Regions from separate parts of the Micromonospora sp. NPDC051006 genome, predicted to be linked through region 2. Evidence: riboswitches for the same ligand, from Rfam matches in the RefSeq annotation. Region 2 holds a riboswitch; the other holds the start of a gene.
What was found. A riboswitch is a leader RNA that binds a small molecule or an ion and turns the genes downstream of it on or off. The one in region 2 is predicted to bind thiamine pyrophosphate.
Positions count from the first base shown of each region.

Region 1 (4,204 bases), on a different contig from region 2:
GACGCTCAGCCGCCGCGCCTCGCCACCGGAGAGGGTGTACGGGTTGGCGCCGGCGAGCGCGGTCAGCCGCAGCCGGTCCAGCAGCTCGTCCACCGTGGACCGGATCGCCGCCTCGTGCCGGCCGGTGCGGCGCGGGCCGAGAGCCAACTCGTCGTAGACGGTGCTCGTGACGAACTGGTGCTCCGGGTCCTGGAAGACCGAGCCGATCCGGCCGGCCAGGGCGGGGGCGCGCCAGCGGTGCGGGGGAGTGCGGGCGTCCCGGCCGGCCAGCTCCGGGCTCGCCGTCACCGCGCCGGTGCCCGGCCGGAGCAGCCCGCCGAGCAGCAGCGCCAGGGTGGACTTGCCCACCCCGTTCGGGCCGAGCACAGCGAGCGCCTCGCCGGCGCGTACCGCCAGGTCGGTGTCGGCCAGCCGGGGTGGCAGGCCGAGCCGGTCGGCGGTGAGCAGCAGGTCGCCCGGGGTCGTGGTGGCGCGCCGGGGCGGCACGGTCCGGCCGGGCACCCAGACGCCCTCGGCGGCGAGCGCGTCGCCGTGGGCGCCGAAGACCGCCTCCGGGGTGCCGTCGGCGCGTACGCCGCCGCCGGGTTCGAGCACCACCACCCGGTCGACCAGCGGCAGCGCCTCGGCCACCCGGTGCTCCACCAGGATCAGCGTGGTGTTGGCCTCCAGCGCCCCGGCGACCGCGTCGCGGACCAGCGCGGCGCCGGCCGGGTCGAGGTTGGCGGTCGGCTCGTCGAGCAGCAGCAGGCCGGGGCGCAGGGCCAGCACCCCGGCCAGCGCGAGGCGCTGCTGCTCGCCGCCGGAGAGGGCGGCGGTGGGCCGGTCCCGGTGGTACGGGAAGCCGACCCGGCGCAGGGTCTCGTCGACCCGGGGCCAGATCTCCGCGGCCGGTACGCCCCGGTTCTCCAGCCCGAACGCCACGTCGTCGCCGCAGCGGGCCATCACCAGCTGGCTCTCCGGGTCCTGGAAGACGATGCCGACCCGTTCCCGGTCCTTGCGCGGGTCCAACCCGTCGATCTCGCCGGTGCCCGCCTGCTCGCCGGAGTCCTCCGGCAGCAGCCCGGCGAGCGCGGCCAGCAGGGTGCTCTTGCCGGCCCCGGACGGGCCGAGCAGCAGCACCCGCTCGCCGCTGGAGATCCGCAGATCCACGTCGCGCACGGCCCAGCGCTTGCGCCCGGCGTGCCGCCACCCGAACCCCCGCAGTTCCACTCCGCTCACCGCACCCCCTCCCGCGCGCCGCTACCGGCCCCGTCGTGTTGATCAAGAGGTTTGCGTCAGAAATCGGGACGCCGTTGACGCAAACCTCTTGATCAACGGGTCCGGGGGGAGGGGTGGGGGTGGGGGAGGGGGGAGGAGGTGGGTGGGGGTTAGATGGCGGGGCGTTCGCGGGCGGCGGGGAAGCGATCGAGGACGCCGGTGTTGGCCAGGGCCCGGGTGAGGGCGAGGCTGCCGACCCCGGCGATCACCAGCGAGCTGGCAGCCGTGATCAGGATGTACGGGAGTCGGAAGCTGACCCACGAGGTCTCCGGGTACCAGACGAAGACGTCGTAGATGGCCGCCGCGAGACCGGCCAGCGTGGCGGCCAGCAGCGCGATGGGCGCCTTGAAGTTGCGGTAGCCGAAGGCCGCGAACGCCAGCTCCGCGGCGGCCGCCTCCAGCGGGCCCTGGATGACCAGCGTCCAGCCCCAGCTGCTGCCCAGCGCCACCGAGACCAGCGCGGCGACCGTGAGCGTGAAGAAGGCGGCACCGGGCTTCCGGATGATCAGCCCGCCCAGGACGGCGGGAACCAGCCAGACGCCGTAGAGGACCGCCCGGCCGGGCAGCGGAATGGCGTCGGCGGGACCGTTCCAGAGCAGGCCCCAGGCCCAGAAGATGATGCCGAAGGCGACGGCGATCACCGAGGCCACGACGATGTCGACGGTCCGCCAACGGTTCGTGTCGGGTGGTGTCATGCGAGTGCTCCCAGTTCTGTGGAGGAACCAGGAGAAGACGCACGCCGACGTCCGGTGGAACCGGACGGCGGCGCGGCTGGAGGTCGACCGAACTCCCTGCGCTGGCATTACCCAGATCAGGTTCGAGGGTCTGCGGGCGTGTGCCCGCACTCTCAGCGCTGTGCGCTCCCCTGTCGGATGTGAAGTTGTTCCACAGACGCTAGCACCGCGACCGGGGGCCGGGCGACGCCGGCCGGCCTGGGTAGGCTGCTGATCATGCGGATCGACGCCCGAGGATTCACGTTCGACGTCCGCGCCGGTGGACCAAAGGAGGGCCCGCCCGTCCTGCTGCTGCACGGTTTCCCGCAGCACGGCGGGGAGTTCGACGACCTGACGCCGGCCCTGCACGCCGCCGGCCTGCGCACGTACGCGCCGGACCAGCGCGGCTACTCGCCCGGCGCCCGCCCGGAGGCCGTCGAGGCGTACCGGTTGGCGGAACTGGTCGCCGACGTGGTGGCGCTGCTCGACGCGCTGGGCGTCGAGGCGGCGCACCTGGTGGGGCACGACTGGGGCGCCGTCGTCGCCTGGGCCGTGGCCGCCGCCCACCCCGGCCGGATCCGTACCCTCACCGCCGTCTCGGTGCCGCACCCCGCCGCGATGGCGTACGCGCTGTCGCACGACGCGCATCAGAAGGTCCGCTCGTCGTACATGGTGCTGTTCCGGCAGCCCGGCAAGGCGGAGAAGGTGCTGCTCGGGTTGCGGGCGGCGGCGCTGCGTCGGATGCTCGCCGGGGTCGGCGACGAGGAGCGGGTGGCGGCGTACGCGGAGCCGATGCGTGCGCCGGGCGCGCTGACCGGGGCGTTGAACTGGTACCGGGCGATGTCCCGGGGTGACCTGGCCGCGGTCGGGCCGGTGACCGTGCCGACCACGTTCGTCTGGAGCGACCGGGACATCGCCATCGGCCGGACCGCCGCCGAGGCGTGCGCGGAGCACGTGTCCGGTGACTACCGCTTCGTCGAGCTGCCCGGCGTGACCCACTGGATTCCGGACGAGGCGCCGGCGGCGCTGGCCGAGGCGATCGTCGCCCGGGTGCGGGGCGTGGCCTGAGCCGCGTCCGGCGGTCGTGAGGAATGGAGGAGACATGACGTTGAGCGCCGACGCCTACCTGGCGGTGGTGACCGAGACGATGAACCAGGTCGCCGCGGGCCAGCGGGAGGCGGTGGGCCGGGCGGCGGACCTGCTCGCCGACGCGGTACGCGCCGACGGGGTGGTGCACGCCTTCGGCACCGGGCACTCCGAGGCGCTCTCGATGGAGATCGCCGGCCGGGCCGGCGGGCTGGTGCCGACCAACAAGATCGCGCTGCGGGATCTGGTGCTGCACGGCGGCGCGCCGGCCGATCTGCTCGGGCCGACCCTGGAGCGGGATCCGTCGGTCGCGCACCGCCTCTACGAGCTGGCGCCGGTGCGCCCGGCGGACGTCTTCGTGGTGGCCTCGAACTCGGGCGTGAACGGTGCGATCGTCGAGTTCGCCAGCCTGGTCAAGGAGCGCGGCCACGGGTTGGTGGCGATCACCTCGGCGCAGCACTCGGCGCGGATGACCTCCCGGCACCCGTCCGGGCGGAAGCTCGCCGACCTCGCCGACGTGGTGCTCGACAACGGCGCCCCGTACGGCGACGCGACGTTGCCGCTGCCGGGCGGCGGCGCGGTCGGCGCGGTCTCCTCCATCACCGCGGCGCTGCTCGCGCAGCAGATCACGGTCGAGGTGGTGGCCCGACTGCTCGCCGCGGGGGAGCGGCCCCCGGTCTACCTCTCCGCCAACATCGCCGGCGGTGACGAGCACAACCACGCGCTGGAGGCCCGCTACGCCGGCCGGATCCGCCGCGGCTCCTGACCGCTGCCGGCGGGCGTCTCGCGCGCTCCTGATCCGCCGCCGGCGGGGGCCTCGGGCGCGCCTGATCCGCCACCAGCGGGCGCATCGCGGCGCGGGCGGTGTCCTTTGACGGGGTCGATCATGAGCTGGTTTCGCGGATTGCGCGATCGGGCATTGGCGTTGCTGCCGGCGGCGGGCCCCGCCGGCAGTAGCGTCTGACCGGAGGTAGCGCGTGTCGAAGGAAACCGAGAAGCAGCGTTGGCAGCGCAACTTCGCCGACCTGCTCCAGGAGCTCCGGGTCGCACAGACCGGGGTGCAGATCCTCTTCGCGTTCCTGCTGACCCTGCCGTTCAGCAACGGCTTCACCAGGACGACCGAGTTCCAGCGGGACGTCTACGTGGTC
Region 1 is NZ_JBITFP010000026.1:28,914-33,117, forward strand. Features, by position in the region: gene ACIBBA_RS28615 (ABC transporter ATP-binding protein) at 1-1,218, opposite strand, end outside; gene ACIBBA_RS28620 (ECF transporter S component) at 1,368-1,952, opposite strand; TPP riboswitch at 2,028-2,134, opposite strand; gene ACIBBA_RS28625 (alpha/beta fold hydrolase) at 2,208-3,038, shown strand; gene ACIBBA_RS28630 (sugar isomerase domain-containing protein) at 3,073-3,822, shown strand; gene ACIBBA_RS28635 (DUF6328 family protein) at 4,034-4,204, shown strand, end outside.
Region 1: it holds a riboswitch for thiamine pyrophosphate, as region 2 does, so the genes downstream of both, ACIBBA_RS28620 (ECF transporter S component) here and thiE (thiamine phosphate synthase) in region 2, are expected to answer to the same signal.

Region 2 (4,204 bases):
GGAGGAGCGTCCGCTCGTCGCCGATCACCTCCAGCTTGATCCAGTCGGTGTCGAACGCGTCCCGGGCCAGTCGGGCGACCTTGACCGCCTCGCCGGCCGTGTAGCAGCCCGCGGTGTTGGGCAGCAGCCGTACCCCGCACCGGTCCAGCAGCTCCAGCAGGCCACCGGCGCTGCCGGGCGCGGTGTCCACCCGGCGCAACGCCACAGTGACCAGCTCGGTGCCGGAGGCCCGGATGGCCTGCTCCAGCACGTGCAGGTTCGCCGCGCCGCCGGTGCCCAATATGAGCCGCGAGGTGAAGGTCACGCCGCCGATCTCGAACGTCACCCCGCTCACCCGCCCTGGGCCGCACTGAGCACCTCGACCCGGTCGCCGTCGCGCAGCACGGTCGCCGGCCAGCCGGTCCGCGGCACCACCTCGCCGTTCACCGCGACCGCGAGCCCGCGCTGCTGCGGGGTGACCTCGCGGACCAGGTCGGCCACCGTCGCGCCGACGGGCAGCGTGCGCCCGGCCCCGTTCACCGTCAGTTCCACCGGTCCCCCTTCATCGTCGAATCAGTTCCACCGACGGCCGGGCCCACGCCGGCGAACCGGTCCGGTCGGAAGGGCGCGAGCAGCGGGTCGGGCTCGCCAGTGCTGACCAGGTCGGCGATCAGGTCGGCGGTGACCGGGGTGAGCACGATCCCGTGCCGGTGGTGCCCGGTGGCGGCCAGCACGTCCGGCCGGCCGGGCAGCGGGCCGAGGATGGGCGCGTTGTCCGGCGTGCCGGGCCGTAACCCGGCGACCGTCTCGACCAGGTCGTACTCGGCCAGCTCGGGGAGCAGCTCGACGGCGGCGCGGAGCAGGCGGAGCACCGCGCCGGCGGAGACGTCGGTGTCCCGGCGTTCCTCGACCGTCGCCCCGACGACCACCTCGCCGCTGTCCCGGGGCACCAGGTAGACCTGCTCGCCGTCGGCGTACCCCCGGATGACGTGCCGGAAGCCCGGCGCGACGCCGCCCGGCGCGCGGAGCCGGAGCACCTGTCCCTTCACCGGCCGGACCGGCAGCCCGGCCAGCGCGGCGGCGCCGCAGCCGGCCGCCACCACCGTGACGGCCGCGTCCAGCTCGCCCAGCCGGCGCACCGGCGCGGGCACCAGCACCGCACCGGCCCGCTCGGCGGCGGTACGCAGCGCGGGCACCAGCTTCCGCGGGTCGACCTGGTGGTCGGTGGGCGCGAGCGCCCCGCCGCGTACCCGGGTGGCCAGCGCCGGCTCGCGGTCGCGCAGCTCGCTGGGGCGCAGCGGGGTCACCGGCAGGCCGAGCCTCTGCTGGTACGCCCAGAGCCGGCGCGCCTCCGCCAGGTCGTCCCCGGTCAACCCGACCATCAGGGTGCCCTCGGTCCGGTAGCCGAGGTCGGCGCCGGTCGCCTCGGTCAGCTCGGCGGCGAACGCCGGCCAGCGGGCGGCGGACTCCACCAGCAACCCGGTCAGCTCCCGCTCACCGAAGTACGCCTCGGCGACCGGGGAGAGCATGCCGGCGGCGACCGCCGACGCCCCCGAGCCGGGGGCCGGGTCGTGCACGACCACCCGCAGCCCCCGGGCGGCGCACCGCCAGGCGATTGCCAGCCCGATCGGTCCCGCCCCCACCACCGCCACGTCCGGCCGGGCCCGGTCGTCGGATCGCGTCGACGGGGTCCGGCCGGTCAGCACGTCAGGGCCCCGAGCAGCTCCGTGGTCGCGCGGGCCGGGTCGGCGGCGGCGCAGATCGCGCCGACCACCGCCACCCCGTACGCTCCGGCGGCCCGCAGCGCCGGCACGCCGGCGGCGGTCACCCCACCGATGGCGATCACCGGCACGTCGACTGCCGCGGCCACCGCCCGGACCCCGGCCGCCCCGATCGGCGGTGGCAGGCCCTCCTTGGTGGCGGTGTGGTGGCAGGGGCCGACTCCCAGGTAGCTGGCGCCGGCGGTGACCGCCTCGGCGGCCGTGCCCGGTTCCCGGGCGGTGGCGCCGAGCACGGCGGCCGGGCCGAGCACTCGGCGGGCCGCCCCGACGGGCAGGTCGTCGGCGCCGACGTGTCCGCCGGCGGCGCCCACCGCCAGCGCCACGTGCAGCCGGTCGTTGACCAGGCAGCTCGCCCCGGACGGCGCGCAGAGCGCCAGCACCCGGCGGGCCAGGTCGTACGCCTCGCGGTCGGTGGCGGAGTCCTCGACCCGGACCTGCACCACGAGTTCGGCGCGGGCCGCCGACAGGGCGGCCCGGACCACGGTGAGGGGGTCCCGCCCGGGTCGGGTGTCGGTGATCAGATGCAGTCGCCCAAGGGACAGCACGGCAACACTCCTCCCTGCGCCGGCATTACCCGGATCAGGTTCAACGGTCGGGGGCTGTCAGCCCCCCTCTCAGCCCGGTACACCGGGCTCCCGTGGGTTACTTGCGTGTCACGGTACGACAGATCCGTCGGGCTGCCAAGGCGGGGGTCGGTGGCGGATCCGGCTGGGCGCTTCATGCGGTCCTGTTCGGAATGTCGCCCGCCGTTGCAGAACCGTTACCCGCTGGCATCTTGCCCGACATGCATCCAGCGGAATTAATTTGTTCAGCGATTCGACAAAATGCTGGCGTGGACGCCCTGGCACGGTGTCCGCACCGGCTCCATCTGGGACGGTCTTCGGCGAGCCGGCCCCCGCGATCCCTGTCCACCGCGACATAGGAGGCGGCGTGTCCCGATCTCGTCGTGCCCGTATACCACTCACCGCAACCCTGCTCTCATTCGCCCTGGCCGCATCGACCCTGTTCGGCGCGCCCGCGCAGGCGGCACCGGCCGCCGCGCAGATCCCCCCGCGGGACGCGCAGGCCGCGACCACGGTCACCCAGGCGCTGCCCAAGGCCGCGAAGGCGGCCGACGAACCCTTCTCCGTCCTGGTCTTCTCCAAGACCGCCGGTTTCCGGCACGACTCGATCCCGACCGGCATCGCCGCCATCCAGCAGCTCGGCGCGGCCAACGGATTCACCGTGGACAGCAGCGAGGACGGCGCGGCCTTCAGCGACGCCAACCTGGCGAAGTACCAGGCGGTGATCTGGCTCTCCACCACTGGCGACGTGCTCAACCCTGAGCAGCAGGCTGCGTTCGAGCGCTACATCCGCGCCGGCGGCGGCTACGTCGGCATCCACGCCGCCTCGGACACCGAGTACAGCTGGTCCTGGTACGGCGACCTGGTCGGCGCGTACTTCGCCAACCACCCGGCGAACCAGCAGGCCACGGTCAAGGTGGAGGATCACGCCCACCCGTCCACGGCCGAGCTGCCGGACCGCTGGTCGCGGTTCGACGAGTGGTACAACTACCAGACGAACCCGCGGCCGGACGTGCACGTGCTGGCCAGCCTGGACGAGAAGAGCTACACCCCGGGCGCCGGCGCGATGGGCGCCGACCACCCGATCGCCTGGTGCCAGGACTTCGACGGCGGCCGGTCCTGGTACACTGGGGGCGGCCACACCCGGGAGTCGTACGCCGAGCCCGAGTTCCTGGGCCACCTGCTCGGCGGCATCCGTACCGCCGCGGGCGCGGCGGACGCCGACTGCGGCGCCTCCAAGACGGCCAGCTTCGAGAAGGTCGCCCTGGACAGCAACACCAGCAACCCGATGGAGCTGGACATCGCGCCCGACGGGCGGGTCTTCTATATCGAGCGCGACGGCCGGGTGCAGATCGTCAAGCCGGACACCGGCAGCACCGTCACCGCCGTCGACCTGGACGTCTTCACCGGTAACGAGGACGGCCTGATTGGCATCCGGCTCGACCCGGACTTCGCCACCAACCACTGGGTCTACCTCTACTACGCCCCGAACGACGGTGTCGCGCGCAACCTGCTGTCCCGGTTCACGGTGACCGGCGACACCATCGACCTGGCCAGCGAGAAGCAGGTGCTGCGGGTCGACACCCAGCGCAACACCTGCTGCCACGCCGGCGGCAGCATGGCCTTCGACGGGGCCGGCAACCTCTACCTGGCCACCGGTGACAACACGAACCCGTTCGAGTCGAGCGCGTACACGCCGATCGACGAGCGGCCGGGCCGCCAGGACTACGACGCCCAGCGCACCTCGGGCAACACCAACGACCTGCGCGGCAAGGTGATCCGGATCCACCCGGAGGACGACGGGACGTACACCGTCCCGGCCGGCAACCTCTTCGCGCCGGGGACCGACAAGACCCGCCCCGAGATCTTCGCGATGGGCTT
Region 2 is NZ_JBITFP010000001.1:191,608-195,811, forward strand. Features, by position in the region: gene ACIBBA_RS00855 (thiazole synthase) at 1-334, opposite strand, end outside; gene thiS (sulfur carrier protein ThiS) at 331-531, opposite strand; gene thiO (glycine oxidase ThiO) at 522-1,682, opposite strand; gene thiE (thiamine phosphate synthase) at 1,679-2,305, opposite strand; TPP riboswitch at 2,300-2,409, opposite strand; gene ACIBBA_RS00875 (ThuA domain-containing protein) at 2,691-4,204, shown strand, end outside.